2 regions of the Cupriavidus sp. 05L310 genome follow, and region 2 is predicted to be linked to the other one. Evidence: riboswitches for the same ligand, from Rfam matches in the RefSeq annotation. Region 2 holds a riboswitch; the other holds the start of a gene.
What was found. Region 2 has a riboswitch for cobalamin ahead of AC1DS6_RS04575 (TonB-dependent receptor). Riboswitches for the same ligand answer to the same signal wherever they lie in the genome.
Positions count from the first base shown of each region.

Region 1 (7,827 bases), on a different contig from region 2:
ACGGGCACCCGCGTGAAGTAGCCAACGGCGGTCAGGAAATAGCGGATTTCATCGAGCATGGGCCATTGTGGCAGGATTGCCGCCGCGCTAGGCGGAAGCCGTGCTGACGCCGGCGGCGCCGAAGGTCGCCATCTCGCGCAGGAAGGCCGCGGCCGAGGCCACCAGCGGATAGGCCAGCGCGGCGCCGGTGCCCTCGCCCAGGCGCAGGTCCAGGGCCAGCAGCGGTTCCGCGCCGAAATGCTCGAGCAGCCGGCGATGGCCGTGCTCATGCGAGCAATGCGAAAACACGCAGTACTGCAGCACCTCGGGAGCAAGGCGCTGCGCCACCAGCAGCGCGGCCGAAGCAATAAAGCCGTCGACCAGGATCACCATCCGGCTGGCCGCCGCGGCCAGGAAAGCGCCGGTCATCATGGCGATCTCGAAACCGCCGAATGCCGCGAGTACGTCGAGCGGCTCCACGGCATCGGCATGAAGGGCCAGCGCCTGCGACAGCACAGCCCGCTTGCGTGCCAGGCCGGCATCGTCCAGGCCGGTGCCACGGCCAATGCAATCGTCGATCGGCGTGCCGGTCAGCCGGCTCACCAGGCAAGCGGCCGACGAGGTATTGGCAATGCCCATCTCCCCGAAGCCGATCACGTTGCTGCCCTCTTGCGCGTGGCGCAGCACGCGCGCCATGCCGGCGGTGAGCGCCGCCTGCACCTGCTCCGCGGTCATCGCGCGCTCTTGCGCGAAATTGCGCGTGCCCGCCGCGATGCGGCAGTTGACCAGGCCGGGCGCGGACGGCAGCGGCGCGCGCACGCCGGCGTCCACAACCTCCAGCGCCAGCCCGTGCAGACGCGAGAACACATTGATGGCAGCGCCGCCGGCCAGGAAATTGAGCACCATCTGTGCCGTCACTTCGGCCGGATAGGCGCTCACGCCGGCGTCGGCCACGCCGTGGTCGCCGGCGAACACGATCACGGCCGGTCGCTTGAGTTCAGGCGTGCCGCCGCCGGTGATCAGGCCGATCTGCAGGGCCAGGTCTTCGAGCCGGCCGAGCGCGCCGAGCGGCTTGGTCTTGGCATCGATGGCGGCTTGCAGCGCCGGGCGCAGGGAGGCGTCGAGCGGGGCAATGTAGGGTAATTGCATGATGTTCGTCGCAGTGATTGGCTGAATGACAAATGGCACAAATGCACAAATGGCCGGAGCCTTACATCTCTACGCCGCGCTGCGCCTTGATGCCCTGCTGGAAGGCGTGCTTGACCGGCGTCATGTCGGTCACGGTGTCCGCCGCCTCGATCAGCGCAGGCGGCGCGCCGCGGCCGGTGATCACCACATGCTGCATCGGTGGGCGCGCGCGCAGGTCGGCGATCACGGTGTCGACATCGAGATAATGCAGCTTGAGCGCGATATTGAGTTCGTCCAGCAGCACCAGCCCGACCGACGGGTCGCGCAGCAGCCCGCGCGCCACCTCCCACGCCACCTGGGCCTTGGCCACATCGCGCGCGCGGTCCTGGGTTTCCCAGGTGTAGCCCTCGCCCATCACGTGGAAGGCGCACTGCTCCGGAAAACGCCGCAGGAACAGTTCCTCGCCGCTGGGAATCGCACCCTTGATGAATTGCACCACGCCGGCCTGCATGCCGTGGCCGAGCGCGCGCACCACCATGCCAAAGCCGGAGCTGGACTTGCCCTTGCCGTTGCCGGTGGTGATCACGATGACGCCGCGCTCGTCCTGGGCCGCGGCGATCTTGGCGTCCACGACATCCTTCTTGCGCGCCATGCGCGCCTTGTGGCGTTCGTCGCGGGCGGCGTCTTCGTTCTTGGAGGGGGCGTTGGCCTGGGGTTCAGTCATATTGATTTCCGTCTTGTTCCGGATGAGTGGCGCCGTCGGCAATCAGCGCGGTATGGTGGCCGTCGCTGACACTGACAATCGGCGTGCGCAGCGCGTGCGAGCAATACGCGGGAGTCAGTACTTCCGACGCGGGGCCATGCAGGCAGAGGCCGTCCTCGGCCAGCAGCAAGGCATGGGTCGCGTAGCGCCGCGCCAGGTTGAGGTCGTGCAGGATCACCACGACGGCGTGGCGGCCGGTGCGCGCCAGCCGGGTCAGGGTTTCCAGCACCATGATCTGGTGGCGCAGGTCCAGGTGGGCTGCCGGTTCGTCGAGCAGCAGCAACGGCGCCTGTTGCGCCAGCGTGGCGGCCAGCGAGACGCGCTGGCGTTCGCCGCCGGACAGGGTCAGCACATCGCGCCCGGCCAGCCCGTCGAGATCCAGTTCGCGGATGACCGCGGCGACCACCGCATCGTCCTCGCGGCCGGACCAGCCCCAGCCCGATAGGTGAGGATGGCGGCCCACGGCCACGGCGTCGCGCACCGACATCGAAAAGGTATCGTGCACCGCCTGCGGCAGATAGGCGCGGCGCAACGCCAGCGCGGCCGGCGCGATCTCCAGTGGCGCGCGGCCGTCGAGCAGCACCGCGCCGCCGTCGGGCTTGCGCAGTCCGGCCAGCACCGACATCAGCGTGGACTTGCCGACGCCGTTCGGGCCGACGATGCACCAGAGTTCGCCGGCCTGCATGGTCAGGCTCAGGCCATCGAGCAAGGCGCGTTTGCCAGCGCGCAGCTGCAAGGACTGCAGCACCAGCGGCGGACAAGGCGAGACGGGTTGGTTCCAGCTCGTCATGGGGATCAGCGCGGCCTGCGCAACAGCAAGAAGAGAAAAGTCGGCACGCCCAGCAGCGCCGTGATCACGCCCACCGGCAACTGCGCGGGCGCGATTACCGTGCGCGCCACCAGGTCGGCGGCCATCAGCAGCGCGCCGCCGAGCAAGGCCGAGGCTGGCAACAACAGGCGCTGGTCGTTGCCCCAGGCCAGGCGCACCAGATGCGGCACCACCAGGCCGACAAAGCCGATCGAGCCGGCGGACGTGATGGCCACCGCGATGGCCAGCGAGGCCAGCACGAACACCGACATCCGCACGGCGCCGACGCGCACGCCCAGCGCCTGCGCTACCGTCTCGCCCAGCAGCATCGCATTGAGCGAGCGCGCCAGCGGCATCGCCAGCAGCACGGCCAACGCCAGGGCACCCAGCGCGAGCCCGTAGCTGGCGGTACCGCCAAGATCGCCGGTCAGCCAGAACAACATGCCGCGCAGCCGCGCTTCGGGCGCCACGCTCAGGATCAGGGTAATCAGCGCGCCCCAGCCCGCGGCCAGGATCACGCCGGTGAGAAGCAGGCGCGAGCCGGCCTCATGGTGGCCGCCCTGCACCTGCGGGTGCAGCAGGTCGCGCCGGGCCAGCGTGGCCACCAGCAGCATCGAGAACAGTGCGCCGCCCGCTGCACCGGCCTGCACCGTCCAGAGCGGCCACATCATCAGCATGGCGGTGAGCGCGCCGGTGGCCGCGCCGCCCGAGACGCCCAGCACATAGGGCTCGGCCAGCGGATTGCGCAGCAGCACCTGCATCAGCGCGCCGGTCAGCGCCAGCAGGCCGCCGCAGGCGAAGGCGGCCGCCGCGCGCGGCAGCCGCAGCTCACGCACGATCGCGCCGGCGGTATCGTCGGTGGCGCCTGACAGCGCCTGCCAGACCTGCGTGCCCGACAGCGGCACGCTGCCCACCGCCAGGGACAGCAGGAACACCGCCACGCCGGCGGCGGCAAGCATCAGCCAGACGGCTAGCGCGCGACGCATCTCAGGCGGCCGCCATCACTGGCGCCAGCCCAGCGTGATAAAGCCGGCGCGTCCCTGCGTGTTGTAGGGATAGGCGAGCTGGTAGTTCTTGTCGAACAGGTTTTCCACGCGGGCGGCAACGAACCATTGCTTGTCGATGTTGTAACGGGCAGTGAGGTTGACGATACCGTATCCGCCCAGGGTACGCGATCCGCTATCGAGGCGGGCCGACGAAACAATCCACTCGCCGCCCAGGCGGAAGGCGCCGAACTGGCGGCCCACGTCGAAGGCGGCATGGCGGCGCGCGCGGCGCAGCAACTGCGTATTGCTCTGCTCGTCCACCGGGTTCTGGAAGGTCACGCTGGCGCCCACATCGGTGCCCATCAGCCTGGCGCGCCACGAGGCTTCGATGCCCTGCACCTTGGCCTTGTTGATATTCTGCGCCAGGAACAAGCCGTTGGGCTGCAACGCGGCGGTGATCAGGTTGTCGTAGCGGGTCTCGAACGCGGTCACGCGCAGCAGGCCGGCGCTGTCCGTGCTGTACTGCGCGCCCAGCTCGACCGACTTGGCGCGCTCGGGCTGGATGCCGGGCTGGCCATAGTTGGGATAGTACAGTTCGTTGAAGGTGGGCGCGCGGAAGGCATTGCTGGCGTTGGCGATCAGCTTGAACGCCTCGGTCACGTTATAGCCGTAGCCGGCGAAATAGCTCGCCTGGCTGCCGAAATCCGAGTAATGGTCGTTGCGCGCATTGAGCTGCAGCTGGTGCTTGCCCAGCCGGCCATTGTAGCCGCCGAACACCGACATGATATTGCGGCCCGGCGCGCCATACGTGTTCGAGCTGAATTCCTGCTGCGCATACTCCGTGCCGAACAGCAGCTTATGGGTGGGCGCCAGCGCATATTCGTTCTGCCACGTGTACTGGCGGTTGCGCGTGTTGAAGTTGCTGTTGAACAGTCCGTTCAGGGTGTTTTCGCTATTGTCCCCGCTCTGCGCGATCTTGAAATGCGTGGTCCAGTCCCGGGTGAACTTGCCGTTGACAAAGGCGGATACGGTGTACAACTCGCTGTTCATCCACCAGACATCGGTCGGTTTGCCTGTCGTGGTGTCGTAGGAGAGCTTGCTCTTCGAGTAGTAGGCGGTGACGCCGGCGTCCCAGTCGCTGGTGAAACGATGCTTCACCTGGCCCGATACGCTCTTGTTGTCATACGGGTTGTCGTTCGGGTTCGGGCCTGTGCCCTTCTTTGCCTTGGCCGGATTGTCACCGTTCCATTGGGCCGCATTGATCGCCGAAAAACCGTCTGTCTTGACGGCCGATCCGGTGATATTGAACGAGGTATCGCCCACCTGGCCGCCGTAGCCCACCGTGCCCTGGCGCGTATTGTTGCTGCCGTATTCGATCTGAGCGTTGGCTGCGGGAGCCTGGCCCGCACCGCTCTTGGTGAAGATCTGCACCACGCCGCCGATCGCATCCGAGCCATAGAGCGCCGAGACATTGCCGCGCACGATCTCGATATGGTCGATCTGGTCGGGCAGGATATTCGAGAGCTGGGCCGTGCCGCTGCTGGCAGCCGAGATCCGCACGCCGTCGATCAGGATCAGCGTCTGGTTGGAGTTGGCCCCGCGCATGAACAGGCTGGTATTGGCACCCAGGCCGCCGTTGGCGGCAAACTCCACGCCGGCCTGCGTGCGCAGCAACGAGCGCAGGTCGATGGCTTGCGAGTTGACGATGTCCTGCTGGGTCACTACGGTGGTATGCGGCAGCGCCTCGGTCAACGGCTGGACAGTGCGGGTGGCAGTGACCACCACCGGGTCTAGTTGCGCATCGGCCGCGGGCTGCGAGGCGGATTGTCCGGCGGACTGGGCCATGGCGATGCCAGGCGCGCTCACGGCAAGCAAGGCGGCAAGCGCTGCGGGCAGTTGCCGGGAGACGAAGACGGGGGCGGTGTGACGGCGCGCCGGCAATGCCGGACGGCTCGACCTGTAGGACGATGAGCGCATGATGCGATTGTGGGAGAGATCTGCCTGGTCCGTTCCCCCGCGGACCGTCTGGCGACGAAGCACGCCGCCGGTTCCCGCAAAAAGACAGCAAAAGGCAGCGCACTCTCATCCAGGCCGGTATCCGGGCTGGCGACACCAGTCCGACCGCCTTCCCGAACCTTGCGGTTCAGTGGCTTGTGGGTCGGCCTTGCGATCTTGCGATCGCGGTCGCTTACCGTTGCGGGGGCAGCACAGGTTGGCACGGCCCCGCCCTGGCGGCGGCGGCTGGCTCCCTGTTTCCCGTTGAACTGCAACCCTGTAGTGAATAGGATTACGAGCACCTGGAACGTGCGCGAGTGTAGGCAGTTTCAGGGCAAGCGTCAATGCCGCGTGATTCCGGCGGAAAACCAGTGGCGGGCGCCTGAAAACAGGCATAAAGCCGTCGCCCGGAATGCCGTTAAGCGACGATGCATGCAACTTCGGCGCGCAGGCCCGGTCACACACACCTGCGTTCGCCGTCCTCACGATAGCGCTTGGGCTAAAATCCCAAAACCCGAGACCCTAGATATGACAGGCTCTATGCTCACCGAACTCGAACAACTCGCCGCCAAGATCGGGCGTGTGCTGCACCATGCCGATACCCTTGCGGCGGAGAACCAGCGGCTGCGCGAGGAGATCGAACGCCTGCAGGCCGAGGCCAGCCAGCTGCGCGGCGACCGCGAAGCCATGGCGGCAGACCGCGAGCTGCTCAATATCAAGATCGAGGAAGCGCAGTTGCGCATCCAGTCGATCCTCGACAAGCTGCCCACCGCCAGCGACGCCCGCCAGCTCGACCTGCTGGGCGAAGGCGAGGCGGCCAGCCGCGCCGATCACAAGGCTCCCGGAGAAAACGCATGAGCAACAAGCAAGTCGAAGTGAACATTGCCGGCCAGTCCTACCGTTTCGCCATTTCGCCCGACAATGAAGCCGCGCTGCTGGAAGCCGTGGCACTGGTAGACGACCAGATGACCCGCCTCAAGGGCGGCGTGTCCGCCAAAGGCGTGGAACGCGTTGCCGTGATGGCCGCCATCAGCATCGCCTCCGACCTGCTCTCGCTCAAGCGCAAGCAGCAGGAGGACGGCGCGATTCCCGTCGATGCCGTGCGCGCGCGCATTCGCGAACTCAACGAACGCGCGGACGAAGCCCTGCGGCAGTACGCGCACGTGGGTACCAATGCGCCCGCGCCGCGCAACTGAACGCACCGCAGGCGGTGTACCGCACGGCACAGGGGAGCCGCGATGTGCCCGACATGCCGCGCGCGTCAGCAAAATGTAACGACACGCAACGACGGGCTTGGTATGGAAAGCGGTGCGGTGTATAGTGGAGCCAAGCCGCACCAAGCCACATAGTTGCGGCACCTTAGGTCGGGTTATCGCGCCTGACCGCCGTTTTCATCCCATCCAAGTTCGAAACGGCAAACGTCTGACAGCCCTCCCGGAGCCGTTGTGTTCGGTAGTGCAATAAAGGTCAGACGTTTGACAGTTTCCCTGCCTGGTTCGTCAGGATCATATTCCTTGAACCGATAAGCATTTGTTGGTGCGGGATTATGCCGTGTGGGCGAGCGCGTCGCTTGGTTCATAGTCGCAGTCTGGACTCCCTGAAACAGTGATGTACCCGAAATGCGGCTTCCGCAGCCACTCTGAACCTCACTTGGGTTCAGGATGCCGATCCAGCGGCCGAGGCGGGGACCCCTCTAAAGGCGGTGGTTTTTTAACCACCGCCTTTTCCTTTTGTGCCGCGCTTTCTTGCGCCGCCATGTTTCCCTCCTGCGCCCTGCCCCCGCTTCCTTGCTGATGCGCGCCCACGCCGGCCCGCGTCGGGCAAACGGTTTTCTTTTGGCCGGGCTTGCTGCACCATAGCGCTGTCGCCAACGTCACGCCTGCCCTGCCTGCCCATGAGCCGATCCACGCAAGCCAATGCCACCACGCGCGCCCGCCAGTACTGGCTGATGAAATCGGAACCCGATGAGGCCAGCATCGATACCCTGGCCGAGCGTGGCACCTTGCCATGGACCGGCGTGCGCAATTATCAGGCACGCAACTTCATGCGCGACGCCATGCGCATCGGCGACGGCGTGCTGTTCTATCACTCCTCCTGCCCGCAGCCCGGCATTGCCGGCCTGGCCGAAGTCAGCTCGCAGCCCTATCCCGATCCCACCCAGTTCGACC
Region 1 is NZ_JBFTOX010000027.1:87,104-94,930, forward strand. It holds gene AC1DS6_RS20260 (adenosylcobinamide-GDP ribazoletransferase) at 1-59, opposite strand, end outside; gene cobT (nicotinate-nucleotide--dimethylbenzimidazole phosphoribosyltransferase) at 88-1,128, opposite strand; gene cobO (cob(I)yrinic acid a,c-diamide adenosyltransferase) at 1,190-1,831, opposite strand; gene AC1DS6_RS20275 (ABC transporter ATP-binding protein) at 1,824-2,660, opposite strand; gene AC1DS6_RS20280 (FecCD family ABC transporter permease) at 2,666-3,664, opposite strand; gene AC1DS6_RS20285 (TonB-dependent receptor plug domain-containing protein) at 3,680-5,641, opposite strand; cobalamin riboswitch at 5,737-5,980, opposite strand; gene AC1DS6_RS20290 (hypothetical protein) at 6,200-6,517, shown strand; gene AC1DS6_RS20295 (cell division protein ZapA) at 6,514-6,855, shown strand; RNA gene ssrS (6S RNA) at 7,141-7,351, shown strand; gene AC1DS6_RS20305 (EVE domain-containing protein) at 7,554-7,827, shown strand, end outside.
Region 1: linked by a shared signal. The riboswitch ahead of AC1DS6_RS20285 (TonB-dependent receptor plug domain-containing protein) and the one ahead of AC1DS6_RS04575 (TonB-dependent receptor) in region 2 are both predicted to bind cobalamin.

Region 2 (7,827 bases):
GCAGCCAGACCGCCAGGTCCCAGGCGGGGCGATGCCGCAGCAGCCAGCCGAGATCCCAGCTATGCGCGGCATTGAACAACCACCGGTAGGCGCGCCGGCTGCTGTCGCTGCGGCCGAGCAGGTTGCCGTTGTCGGGATCGATATACGCCCAGGTTTCGGCGGCATCGTCAAAGCGCACGCGCAGCACCGGCAGCTTGCGCGGCTGGTGGTGGCTGTACCAGTAGGCGTCGTCTTGTTGCAGCAGGTCGCTGCCAGCGACAGCCGCGTCCGGCACCAGCCGGGCGGCAGCCTGCGCGAGCGCCCCGGCGGAGATCGCAAGCGGCGCCCCGGTGTCGGCACGGTAAGCCTGCGTCGTGACCGCGGCGCCGGCAGCGGCCCGCGCCACCAGCAAGACCGGCAATCCGGCCTGCCAGGCCATCTTGATTTCCCGCGGGGGCGCGCCGGTGCCAGGCGGCATCCCCGCAAGCGCCGTGGCGTCCCTGGCGGGAAAGCGCGGCAGGACTTCGCCCGCATAGCGCTCCAGCGCGGGCTGCGCAAACGCGCGCCCCGGAAACCACTGGTTGGGATTGACCGATAGCCAGCCGCTTGCCAGCCAGGCCAGCAGGAACAGCGAACCGGCCAGGCCGGCGATATGGTGCCAGGCCATCCAGCCGTGATAGGGCGAGGTGCCGCCGGCGCTGCCATGCGCAAAGCGGCGGCGCACGCGCAGGCGCAGCCAGCCGATCCAGATGCCGCTGATCGCCACGGCGATGCAGACGCCGGATGTCCACAGCACCACCTGCCGCCACAGCGGCGGATCGGCCCGCACCGGCGTGAAGTAAAGCCAGTGCGGGACCGCGCCAAGCCAGTTCCAGAATCGCTCGTTGCGGTTCGTGTCGCGCATGACTTCGCCGGTGCGCGCGGAGACATACAGCTCGGTGCCGGCGGCATCGTCCAGCGCAATGCGGTGCAGCGGGCGCCAGGGATTCAGTCCGTTGGGCACGGTCCACTGGTCCCGCTCGGCGGTCTCGATCCAGCGCGCGCCGGCGGCGCCGGAGAAGCGCCGGGCGATCTCTTGCGCGGCGGGGGCATCCACCTGTTCGATGCGGGCCGCGTTGCGCGCGGACACGGTGTGTGGCTTCCCGTTCCAGTCGACCATGCGATAGACGGGGTGCGCGCCCATCATTTCCAGGCGCAGGCTGCGCGGAAAGCGGGCGAGGCCTGCGCCGGCCATCGCCGCATCGGGCGAGACCCGCACCGTGGCCACGTCCAGCGGCGGCAGCCCCGCGAGGCGCTCGGCGTCGGTCAGCGCGGGAAAGGCCACATACATCATGACCAGTCCCGACAGGAACCACATGGCGATCAGCAGGCAGCCGGCGATGCCGGCCCAGCGGTGCACCAGATAGAGCCAGCGGCGCGTGAAGCGCCAGCAGGACTCGCGCCAGGACAGGGGCGTGCTCGCCATGGCCTGGCCTAGAAGTAGAAATTGGCCGACAGCTCAGCGGCGCGCGGCCGTCCCAGCAGCCACTGGGCGCCGCTGTTGCCGGACGATTCGGCGTAGTCGCGATTGAACAGGTTGTAGACCCGCAGTGTCAGCGCCGTCTTGCGCGATATGCGCCATTGCAGCGAGGCATCGACCACCGTGTACGACGGCATGGCCGTCGTGTTGGCATTGTTGGTATAACGCTTGCCCACGTAGCGCAGGCCGCCGCCGGCCTGCCACCGCGGCGCGAAGGCCCAGGTCAGCCACAGGTTGGCCGCCTGCTGCGGCACGTTCGTCGGCACGTTGCCGTTGCGCGAGACCAGGGCGCCGTTCACGCTTTCGGTGAAGTCGTCGTACCGGGCCCGCAGCAAGGTGCCGTTGGCATCCACGCGCAGGCCGCGCATCAGTTCCACGCTGACCGAGGCTTCCAGCCCGCGCGAGGACTGCTCGCCTACCTGCACCGAGAGCGCCGGGTTGCCGGCATTGCGCGTGAGGAGGTTCTTCTTGACGATCTGGTAGGCGGCAAAGGTCCACTCGCCGCGCTGGTTCCAGAACGACTGCTTGACCCCGGCTTCGATCTGCCTGCCGGTAGCGAGCTTGAAGTCCTTTTGCGCATCCGAGGTGGTGATCAGTGCGCCAAGGGGGTCGGTGGCCGTGGCGTACTGCGCGTAGACGGAAAAGGCGGGTGTGAATTCGTAGACCGTGCCCGCGCGCCAGGTGACGTTGTTGAAGCTGCGGGTCCAGTCGTCGCCGGAGACCAGGTTGCCGCGCTCCAGTTCGGCATGGTCGAGCCGCACGCCGCCGATCACCGACCATTGCCGAGTCAGCTTGAGGCGGTCTTCGCCAAACAGCGCGTATTGCGTGGTGTGGGTACGGAAGCGCGGCGACGTGACGATGCCCGGCGGGCTGAAGAACTGGCCCGGATCGAACTGGTAGGCATTCACGGTGGAGGTACCGCCGTAGGGCGAGTTGTTGCTGTGGGTGAAGTTGATCCGGTTGACGTCGAATCCCACCAGGGCGGTATTGGCCATGCCGAACAGCTGCCCGTCGATCTTCAGGTCGGCGCGGTCGCCCACCTGCTCCTGGTTGTGCAGGATTTCCAGGTAGTCGGTGCGGCGCACCTGGCCGGTTGCCGGCAGGAAGGTATAGGACTCGGCATCGCGCCAGTGGCGCTGGCTGGTGAGGTAGTAGAACTGGTTGCGCACCGTCACTCGTTCATTGGGCTGCCATTGCGCGGCGAGCCGGGTCCAGCGGTCGCGGTAGGTGATCTCGGCATCGCCGACGTTGTAGTTCTTCTTGCGCAGGGAGGTGTCCAGGCTGCCGCTGACCAGCGGCGTGCCCAGGTATTGCATCGGGTGCTGGTCGCCGTCGTCATAGGACAGCGTCATATTGAACTCCGGCGATACGTCGAGCCGCACCGCGGCCGACACCGCCAGGCTGCGCGAATCGCCCCGGTCCACCCAGCCGCCGGAGCGCGCGTAGTTGGCATTGAAGCGGTACGAGAGATTCTCGTTGACCGCGCCGCCGCTGTCGAAGGCGGCGCGCGCGGTGCGCTGGGTGCCGCCGGTGAGCTGCAGCTCGTTGGCGATCGGCGCGCGCAGCGGCTTCTTGGGGATCACGTTGACCACGCCGCCGATCGCGCCCTCGCCGTACATGACCGAGGCCGCGCCGCGCAGGACTTCGATGCGGTCCGCCGACCAGGTGTCGAAGGGGAAGGTCACGGTGCCGGAGGCGACGTAGAGCCGTGTGCCGTCGTACAGCTGCATCACCGAGCCTTGTCCGGAGAAGCCGCGCGCCGTGAGCGACGTGCCGCCGTTGCCGGGGGCGCCGTTGGAGGTTATGCCGGTGGTGCGGGTAACGGCTTCGCGCACCGACTGGTCGCCGCGCTCGCGTATCGTCTCGCCGGACAGCACCTCGACGCTGGCAGGCGTTTCCAGCGGGGTCAGGCCAAGCCGGCTGCCCGTGCCCGTGGGCTCCGACAGTGCCAGCCCTGGCAACTGCGAGTCACCGGTGACCATCACCGCCGGTAGCACCGTGGTGTCTTTCCGAGACGGCTGGGAGCGCTCCGAGGCTGGCGTATCGTCCGCGGCCCAGGCCGCGTCCGTGCCCAGCGTGGCAAAGGCCCCGAGCGAGAGCGCGAGCGCGCAGTGGTGCGCCAGCTTGCGCGGGGCGGGAGTGAAAAGGTGCCTGGAGGAGCCCGGCAGGGGGGTGCGGGCAATGCGAGGGCGCGCGGACATGGACTTTCCATCGTTGGCCGCAGGCGACCCCGCCTGGCGGCAATGAACGAAGAAGCCACGGACGAGCGCGCAGTGGCGGCGGGCCCATGGCCAGCCGCCTCACGCCTGGCCGCCCGTCCGCAGCCTCGGTGATCGGTCGAAGGCCGGTATCCGGGCTCGCAGGGGGACGCCTGCCACTGGGGCGCGTCCGGGGTGCCGCCTTCCCACGCATCGATGCGCAGTGGCTGCCGCTGCCTACGGGCGCGGCGTGACACCTTTGTACCTGCTGACCGTTGCGGGGGCAGCACAGGATTTGCCGCGGCCTGGCCGTGGCGCACCTGTTTCCCGTTTAACCCCCGCCGCTTGACGCGCGCGAGGGCACCTTCGAACCATTTGCATTCCAATTGCAATTCACTTGCAACAGTGAATCCGAATGCGAGGCGGATTGTAGCCGCATTCCAGTGGTTTTTGACAGGCATATTCGGGTGGCCGGCAATGCACCATGAGAGTGCCGGCGTCCTCGTCACGACGGGATCTCTCTTCACTGTGGTGCTTTGTACGATATAGATGCCGCTTCTTGCTTTTTTCTTGCGGGCTTTCCCCAGTTGACGCTAAAGAAGGCGCAAGCCGTTCCGATATCCCGGAGATGCCGCGTGTCTCCCGCATCGCTGGTACTTGCCTAGAAAAAGCGAACTTCATGAATCAACTGACCTTGCGAAAAAAGCTGTGGATCCCTCTCGTGCTGGCCTGGCTAGGTCTGCTCCTGCTGACCGTGATGCACGCCTTCCAGACCCGCCAGTTGCAGATGGCGGACCGTCGTGGCGAACTGGCCAACGTGGTCGATATGTCGCTGTCCCTGGTGCGCGACTATGCCGAGCAGGCACGCCAGGGGAAGATGACCGAGGATGAGGCCAAGGCCCAGGCCACTGCCCGCATCGCCGCGCAGCGCTATGGCAAGGACGGCTACATCACCATCGTCAGCGCGGATTCCGTGATGCTGATGCATCCCATCAACGCCAAGCTCAATGGCAAGAACCTGCGCGATTTCAAGGACGCCAAGGGCAACGCCTTGTACGTCGATATCGCGGCGCGTGGCGCTTCGGCGGAAGGCTCGGGTCATCTGGACTACTGGTGGCCCAAGCCTGGCAGCGACCAGCCAAGCCCGAAGGTCGGCTACGTGGCACGCTACAAGCCGTGGAACTGGGACCTCGTCGCGGGCACCTATATGGATGACGTGGAGGCGCAATTCCGCACCTCGCTGTATCAGTCGCTCGGGCTGCTGGTGTTGCTCGGCATCGTGATTTCCGTGGTGGCGACGCTCCTGATCCGCAGCATCCAGCGCTCGGTCGGCGGCGAGCCCGCCACCGCGGCGGCGCTTGCGTTGCGCATGGCTGGCGGCGACCTCACCGCGCAGGTCACGGTCGCCCCGGATGACCGCGCCAGCCTGATGTACGCGATCGGCCATATGCGCGACCAGCTCGCGCGCACGGTCTCGGGGATCCAGCAGTCGGCCGAATCCATTACTTCGGCCGCGCAGGAGATTGCCTCCGGCAATACCGACCTGTCGAGCCGTACCGAGCAGCAGGCTGCCTCGCTGCAGCAGACCGCGGCCAGCATGGAGCAGATCACGGCGACGGTGCGCCAGAATGCCGACAACGCCACCGAGGCCAGCCAGTACGTGGCCGACGCCTCGCAGATTGCGCAGCAGGGCGGCAGCGTGGTGAGCCAGGTGGTGGACAAGATGCGCGGCATCACCGCCAGCTCGCGCAAGATCAACGACATCATCGGCGTGATCGACGGCATCGCCTTCCAGACCAATATCCTGGCGCTGAACGCCGCGGTGGAAGCCGCTCGCGCCGGCGAGCAGGGGCGCGGCTTCGCCGTGGTGGCGGGGGAAGTGCGCAATCTAGCGCAACGCAGCGCGGGCGCGGCCAAGGAGATCAAGACGCTGATCGTCGAGTCGGTGGGCCAGGTCGACAGCGGCTCTGCCCTGGTCGAGCAGGCTGGCCAGACCATGGCCGAGATCGTCAACGCGGTCAGCCGCGTGACGTCCATCATGGATGGCATCGCATCGGCCACCGCGGAGCAGCGCACCGGCATCGAAGAGGTCAATCGCGCGGTCGCGCAGATGGACCAGATGACGCAGCAGAACGCGGCGCTGGTGGAGCAGGCGAGCGCCGCCGCCGCTTCGCTGGAAGATCAGGCCGACGCACTGCATCACGCGGTGTCGGCGTTCCGCCTGGCTGCCTGAGTATCCGCCCCGGCAGGGGCGGCAAGCCGCTGCTTACAGCAGCGACTTGCCCTGGGCGAGGACCTTGTCGCAGACCTGCCTGGTGACCTGATCCTTGAGGCCGCCGCCGCTCAGGTCGAACTGCTTGCCGTCGCTGTTGTGCAGGATGCCCTTGGCACCGTCGGTATAGCCGCTATCGGCGGTGGGCGAGCCACCTTCAACCTTGCCCAGCAGTTTGTCCTTGACGGAAGCGGCGCCGCTGGCGCCGCCGAGATAGTTGTTCTTGACGCAGAATTCCAGTATGCCGGCGATATTGCCGGTGCTGCCGGACGTCAGGGATTGCAGCGAAGGCATGCTGCCCATCCCGCCCAGGCTGCCGAGTCCGCCGATGGCGCCCTCGTTGCCCTGCGTCGCGCCTTTGAGCATGTCCCCGAGCTGCGCGTGCGCTGCCGCCACCGGCATCAGCGTGGCGATCAGGATCTTCACGACTGTGTTGCGATAGATTCTGGCGTTCATGCGGCGATCCTCCCGGCTTGGTGGAAACCAGCTTCCACTATAGTGCGTGCCCGGATTGCCATTGCACGCAATCCGGGCGCAATCCAGGTGCAATCCAGGTGCAATCGGGGCGCAATCCGCCACCGTCCGCCCCGATGCCAGGCTGCGCCGGGAGACGCCGCGGCTACACCCCCTATCCGGCCTCAGGCCTTGCGTGCCGTCAGCCACTCGGCGGCTTGCAGGGCCTTGCCCACGATGCGGATCTCGCCAATGCTGCCAAAGAAGCCGTCGGCGCGCGCACCGTCCCAGGAACCGCCGCCGATTACCCAGGGCATGTCCGCCGCGAGCGTGGCCAGGCCTGGGGCGTTGCCGGCATTGCGCAGCACCGGCGCGCCTTCCACGTAGAGAATGGTTTCATGGCTGACATCGTCGTTGACGATGGCCACGTGCAGCCACTTGTCGGCAATGATCTCGCCGGACCAGTTGGTCTTGCCGTCGCGGCTGCCGCTCAGCACCGGCACGACTTCCCATTGCACTTCGCGCAGGCTGGAGATGGCGAACAGCAGCGGCGGCGACTCGGGGTCGCCCCCGGTAAAGCCGGCCAGGCTCCCGCGTTTGCCGTCGCGCGTCATGATATTCATCCACGCGTTGTTGCCGGCGCTCCAGTTCTTGTCGATCTTGATGAAAGCTTCGACGGTGTAGCCGCTTTCCAGGGTGGCGGCATTGATGGGTGCCGTGCTTCCCGTGACGAAATAGCTCATGCGCAGCGGCGCGTTCTTGTTGGTGTTCAGGAAGCGCACGCTGCCCGGCGCGGCCGACAGGTAGTGGTGGTCGTCGGACCACACCACATCGCCCAGCTGGGCGGCAGTCACGCCGTCCACATTGAGCGCGGCGCGGCTTAGCGGGTTGGCGCCGGACTGGTCGGCCACGACCTGTCCCACCGGCACCGCGCTGCCCGCGGCGCCCCCGAAGAAGCGCCAGTGCGCCACGGTTTGCGCCACGTGCGGATAGTCCTCCGAATTGCTGGCAGGCTTCTGTTCGGCCTTCACAGGTTCCTTGAAGCCCGCGAGAATCATCGCCTTGGCCTGGTCCGCCAGCGATGTACGCGTTGCCGTGGCGGCCTTGAAGCCCGGATTGAAGCGCGCAAAGCGTTTGGCGAAGTCCATCTGGATGGTGAAGGTCTCGTTGGGCGCGTCGAGCACGGCCTGGTCGAAGCCATTGAGCGTGTGCTTGGGCTTTTGCGGCACCCACGGCGAGAATGACAGCACCTTGATCTGGTTGGCGGTGAGGTCGAATTCGTACAGCCGCATCAGGCCGTTGCCGCCCTGGTAGGCCATCTGATAGTCGACCACCATTTCCTCGACGGCGTTGCCGTAGACATTGGTCTTGGTAAGCCGCGCGGCGCCGTGGTAGTGGCCGTTCAG
Region 2 is NZ_JBFTOX010000005.1:61,198-69,024, reverse strand. It holds gene AC1DS6_RS04580 (PepSY domain-containing protein) at 1-1,444, opposite strand, end outside; gene AC1DS6_RS04575 (TonB-dependent receptor) at 1,453-3,699, opposite strand; cobalamin riboswitch at 3,824-4,079, opposite strand; gene AC1DS6_RS04570 (methyl-accepting chemotaxis protein) at 4,376-5,929, shown strand; gene AC1DS6_RS04565 (YjjA family protein) at 5,963-6,424, opposite strand; gene AC1DS6_RS04560 (LamG-like jellyroll fold domain-containing protein) at 6,607-7,827, opposite strand, start outside.